Regions from separate parts of the Candidatus Clostridium radicumherbarum genome, predicted to be linked through region 2. Evidence: predicted binding sites of a transcription regulator. Region 2 holds the regulator's gene; the other holds the start of a gene.
What was found. Region 2 encodes HrcA, which represses chaperone genes, less so after heat shock. Its sites were predicted from a motif close to TGTTAGCACTCNNNNNNNNNGAGTGCTAACA; they were not measured.

Region 1: the regulator HrcA is predicted to act here: its motif matches at 1,685-1,715, upstream of groES (co-chaperone GroES).

What each region holds. Positions count from the first base shown of each region.
Region 1 is NZ_JBJHZY010000002.1:185,965-189,185, reverse strand. It holds gene ACJDUH_RS10785 (DUF5317 family protein) at 1-479, shown strand, start outside; gene ACJDUH_RS10780 (TIGR01906 family membrane protein) at 551-1,213, opposite strand; gene groES (co-chaperone GroES) at 1,761-2,045, shown strand; gene groL (chaperonin GroEL) at 2,064-3,221, shown strand, end outside.
Region 2 is NZ_JBJHZY010000001.1:1,453,791-1,457,011, forward strand. It holds gene lepA (translation elongation factor 4) at 1-51, shown strand, start outside; gene hemW (radical SAM family heme chaperone HemW) at 63-1,193, shown strand; gene hrcA (heat-inducible transcriptional repressor HrcA) at 1,380-2,417, shown strand; gene grpE (nucleotide exchange factor GrpE) at 2,480-3,079, shown strand; gene dnaK (molecular chaperone DnaK) at 3,200-3,221, shown strand, end outside.

The sequences.
Region 1 (3,221 bases), on a different contig from region 2:
CCGCAAAGGTTAAGTTTATAAGCTTTGTATTTATATCGTTTTTTATGGAATTTATTCAGCTTACATTAATAAAAAAGGGATATTTGCACATAGGAATATTAACCTATTTAAGTGATGTTATTATGTACGCACTTTTACTAATATTTACTTATGCAAATAGAAGAAACAAATGGCTTTTGTTATTAGGAATTGGTGCAATGCTTAATGCAGTTGTTATTTTTGCTAATGGTGGAGTAATGCCAGTAAGACAAGAAATAGTAAAGGCTTTTGGTTATCATGGTGATGTAGCTCTGCAGGGGTTGTATAAATTAACTGATAAAAACACCAAACTTTATTTTTTAGCGGATATTATTCCTATTAGGTTTCCTAAGCCAGGTATTGCCAGCATTGGTGACATAACAGAAATACTTGGAATGGCACTATTTATTATAACTGAAATGAAAAACAAGAGGATTTCTAATAATATTATAGAAAATTAAAGATAGCTTCAAAATATAAAATATACTCTAATGGTGTATTTTATATTTTAAAGCTATCTTTTTACCTTTATTTAGCTATAAAATAAATCCCTCTTTTTAGACTTATTGTTTTTTTTATAAATTACATAGCTTATTAAACTAAAAATTGCTAGTAGTAACAAAATCATAACTGCACAATGAAAGAAAAATTCTTGAGGAAGCACATTGATTATTGGATCCTTAACGGGGTCAAATTCCCAATAGTTATTTTTGAAAAATATTTCGTGAAATATGGTAAAGCTTTTATCAAAATTAATGGCAAAAGGTATTGCTAAAATAATAGGAAGTCCTAAAAGTAAAGCAGAGCTATATTTCAGATATTTATAACTTTTCTCCTTAATCATTAAAATTATCCCTATTATGCTGATGACACCAGTTATGTACATAAGATAGTTAAATTTCATAAATAGAGCTTTTACTTCTGTAAAATGAATTTCACCTTGTACTGACATTGGAAAAGATGGCATATGAAGCTTAGCAATGTTCTTGTTTTGTGTGTAGTCTATAAGTATGTTGTAGTTTTTCATGATTTCATCTTTAGACATTCCATAGTCCTTGGCAATGTTTAAATGGTCAATATCATAAAAATAAAGCTGCCTAAAGGCCAAGGTTGCTTTAACCGCAATAGAAATTAGAAATAAAGTTAAGCAGATGGATAAAATAATTGTAATAAATTTACTAAAACTCTTACTCATTTGTTTCCTCCCTTAAGTCGGAACACTGAGTAGTTTGAAACTACTCACTCCCGCTCGTAAACTACTCGTTAAAGCCCATTTAGGGCTTTAACCTCCTCGTATTCCATACTAGCACACAACAATTATTAATTATTGTGCCTCCCGAAATCCTTATACCGTGCATTATTAATATACATTTTATTTTATAGAATTTAAATATTTTAGTCAACGGCTTAACTAAGCAGTAAGATTATATTTAAAATAAATTCAAAAATTATAAGAATATTTCTTTTTAATTTGATTATAATAGTAATTGCTTGGATAATATTACTATGTAAAATTATTTATATATAAGATTAATAATGAAATTTGAAGAAATAATGTAAAAAAATAATCTAAAACTAGATAATCCACTCTTTTTCTTTCTAATTGGTTATAGATAAGTTCTGGTGGGACTTGATTTTATAATTACTATTAACTATATTATAATTATATTAGCACTCGACGATACCGAGTGCTAACAACATGATGTTAATAATAAATAAAAATACATTAAGGAGGGGTTTAAATGAAAGTTAGACCACTTGGTGACAGAGTTGTTATTAAAAAATTAGAGGCTGAGGAAAAAACAAAGAGCGGCATAGTTCTTACTGGTGCAGCTAAGGAAAAACCTCAAGAAGCCTTAGTAGTTGCTGTTGGACCTGGAGGAATGGTTGATGGCAAGGAAATAAGAATGGAAGTAAAAGTAGGAGATAAAGTTCTATGCTCCAAATACTCCGGTACAGAAGTTAAAGTTGATGGTGAAGAATACACTATCGTTAAACAAGATGACATACTAGCTATAGTTGAATAATAAATTGGAGGGATAGGAATGGCTAAGAAAATTATTTATGGTGAAGAAGCAAGAAGATCCATGCAAAAAGGCGTAGATACCCTTGCAAATACAGTTAAAATTACACTTGGACCAAAGGGAAGAAACGTTGTATTAGATAAGAAATTTGGAGCACCACTTATTACTAATGATGGTGTTACTATTGCTAGAGAAATTGAACTTGAAGATCCATTTGAAAATATGGGAGCACAGCTTGTAAAAGAAGTTGCTACAAAGACTAATGATGTTGCTGGTGACGGAACTACAACAGCTACCTTACTTGCACAAGCAATAATTAGAGAAGGCTTAAAAAATGTTACAGCCGGTGCAAATCCAATGCTTATTAGAAGTGGTATTAAAATGGCAGTTGATAAGGCTGTAGAAGAAATTAAGAAGATTTCAAGACCAGTTGAAGGCAAGGAGGATATAGCTAGAGTTGCTTCTATTTCTGCTGGTGATGAAGAAATTGGTCAGTTAATTTCAGATGCTATGGAAAAGGTAGGAAACGAAGGCGTTATTACTGTTGAAGAATCCAAGACAATGGGAACTGAATTAGACGTTGTTGAAGGTATGCAGTTCGACAGAGGTTACGTAAGCTCCTACATGGTTACAGATACTGAGAAAATGGAAGCTATATTAGATGATCCATATATTCTATTAACTGATAAGAAGATCTCTAACATACAAGAAATTCTTCCAATACTTGAGCAAATTGTTCAACAAGGAAAGAAGCTTTTAATAATTGCAGAAGACATAGAAGGAGAAGCTCTTGGTACATTAATTGTTAATAAGTTAAGAGGTACCTTTACTTGTGTAGCAGTTAAAGCTCCTGGTTTTGGCGACAGAAGAAAGGAAATGCTTCAAGATATAGCTATATTAACTGGCGGTGAAGTAATTTCTGAAGAATTAGGAAGAGATTTAAAAGAAGTTACTTTAGAGATGCTTGGTAGAGCTGAAAGTGTTAAAATTTCTAAGGAAAACACTACAATAGTTAATGGAAAAGGCGGTAAGGATGAAATCCATGCTAGAGTAGCACAAATAAAGGCTCAAATAGAAGAAACTACTTCAGATTTTGATAAAGAAAAGCTGCAAGAAAGACTAGCTAAGCTTGCTGGAGGAGTTGCAGTAATCAAAGTTGGTGCTGCTTCTGAAACTGAA
Region 2 (3,221 bases):
ACGGTGGAAGTTCCACAAGAAGCCTTTATGTCAGTATTAAAGATAGATTAAGGAGAAAAGTAATGGAAGAGCCAATAGCATTATATCTGCATATACCATTTTGTAAACAAAAATGTTTTTATTGCGATTTTCCTTCCTTTGCCTGTAAAGACAACTTAATGCTTAATTATACAAATGCACTTTGTAAGGAAATAAGTAGTGCGGCAAATTATAAAATTGGTTCGATTTTCATAGGTGGGGGTACTCCCACCTATTTGTCTTTAGAGTGTTTAATGCTATTAAAGGAAGCAATAGCTAAACTAGATCTTACCGAGAATATGGAATTTACAGTGGAAGGAAACCCAGACAGCTTTAATAGTGAAAAGCTAACCATATTTAAAGCCATGGGAGTAAACAGACTAAGTATAGGACTGCAAGCATGGCAGGATACCCTGCTTAAGAATATTGGACGAGCACACAATAGGCAGCAATTTTTAAATACTTTTAAAACAGCAAGGAGTTTAGGGTTTAATAATATAAATGTTGATCTTATGTTTGGCTTGCCAAATCAAACCTTCCTTAATTGGAAGGAAACCTTAGAAAAGGTTTTAGAGCTAAATCCAGAACACATTTCTTGCTACAGTTTAATTGTAGAAGAAGGGACACCATTTTATAAAAGTAATGAACTTGGAAAGCTAAATCTGCCAGAAGAAGATGTAGAAAGAGAAATGTACGAATTTGCAATAGAATTTTTAAAATCAAAAGGCTATATGCAATATGAAATATCCAACTTCAGCAAAGATGGTTTAGAGTGTAAGCACAACTTAACTTACTGGAACTTAAAGGATTATATTGGCTGCGGCTCCAGCGCTCATTCTTACATAAATAATACAAGGTATAGAAATGAATCTGATATAGAAAAATATATTTACGGCATAAATAGTGGGACAAATGCTGTAATTGAAAAGCATGTAAACTCATTAGAGGATAATATGGAAGAATTTATGTTTATGGGACTTAGAAAAATAGATGGTATATCTATAGAAGAATTTAAATTGAGATTTCAAAATGATATACATAATATCTATTCTAAGGTATTAGATAAGTTTTTAAAAACTAACCTTCTGGTATTAGAGGGTGATAGATTATTCTTAAGTGCAGAGGGCATAGAATTATCTAATCAAATTATGTGTGAATTTATACTTTCGGTATGATGATCATAGTAAAATAGAGAAAATTAGAGAAAAACGAAGTAATTAAAAAATAAAAAATTATAATTAAGATATTTGATTTATATATGGATAATTTAATTAATTGACAAAAGAATTTAATAGTGATATGTTTTAAACATAGTGATTAGCACTCACCGACAGCGAGTGCTAATAAAAAGAGGTGATTGTATGGAGATGGACGAAAGAAAGATTAAAATTCTTCAGGTCATAATAAATGATTATATATCTACAGCTGAGCCTGTTGGTTCCAGAACCATTGCAAAAAAATATGATTTAGGCATAAGTCCTGCAACTATTAGAAATGAAATGGCAGATCTTGAAGAAATGGGATTTCTTGAACAACTTCATAGCTCCTCTGGTAGAAAGCCATCAGATAAAGGTTATAGGCTATATGTTGATAAGCTTATGAAATTGCCTCAGTTAACTACTGAAGAGGAAAATTTAATTAAGAGTCAGCTTTTAAATTCTGCACTTTACGAGGTGGAGAAGATTGTAAAGCAAGCAACTCAGTTATTATCAGAGCTTACTAAACTTACCTGTATTGTAAAGGCTCCTTCAGCAAATAAAAGTTATATTAAATCAATTCAGCTTTTAAGTGTTGATAATAACAATATTCTTGCTGTTATTATTACTGATACAGGAATTATAAAAAATACAGTCATAAGGATTAAAACCCCTGTAAGTACAGAGGATTTAGTAAAATTAACTAATATTTTAAATGGAAGACTTAAAAATTTAAGTATTGAAGATATAAATCTCACAGTTATTAATTATCTTAAAACAGATTTAATAAATTACGAGGAAATTTTTGATGCTATAATACCTGCGCTGCATGAAAGCTTAAGCAGTTCAGATATATCTGAAATATATCTTGAAGGTGCAACAAATATATTCAATTATCCTGAATATAACCAAATAGATAAAGCAAGAGACTTCTTGTACCTTCTAAATAATAAAGAAAATATTAAGGAAATGTTAAATCAGTCCAATAATATTTCCATCACAATTGGCGGAGAAAATAATTTAGAAGAAGCAAAGGACTTAAGTATAATATCAGGTATATATAGTATTTATGGAAGACCCCTTGGGGCAATAGGGGTAATTGGCCCTACCAGAATACCCTATTCTAAAGTTATTAGTATTTTATCTAAAATATTAAAAAATATAAATGATTCACTTAATCAATCATATTTAGATGATAGATGATCTATCTATTTTTGAATATGTATTAGGTTTAAAATGGTTTTTGCAGAAGGGAGCAGCGATAAATGGAAAAAGAATTCAAGGACGAAAATATACAAGTGGATAATGAGGAAACCTTAGAACAGGCAGAATTAATGGAGGATAAAGAATTCGAAAATACTGATAATGAATTACTTGCTTCACTTAAGGGTGAGTTTACTAAATTACAAGATGATAATAGAAAGCTTAAAGAAGAAAAGGATAAAGCAGAAAATGAGCTTAATTCAATAAAGGACAGATTACTTAGACTTTCTGCTGAATATGAAAATTATAGAAAAAGAACTGCAAAAGAAAAAGAAGGAATATATTCAGATGCCTGTGAAGACATTCTAAAAAATATGCTTCCTGTTTTAGATAATTTGGAAAGAGCAGCTATTGTGGATGGTAAGGCAGAAGATATTAAAAAGGGTATTGATATGACAATCAGGCAGTTTAATGATAGTCTTGAAAAGCTTCAAGTAACTGAGATTCCGGTAAATGAAGGCTTTGACCCAAATATGCACAATGCTGTTATGCATGTAGATGATGATAACTTTGGCCAAAATGAAATAGCAGAAGTTTTTCAAAAGGGATTTATAAGAGGAAACAAAGTCATAAGACACAGTATAGTTAAAGTAGCTAATTAAAAAATTAAACATAAATTTTTTAGTTTAAAGAACACAATATTTGTGTTCAAAATAAGAATTGAAGGTATCACAAATATTTAAATATTTGTGCAGAATAAGGAATACAAGGAGGATATTAAAATGGGAAAAGTAATAGGAATCG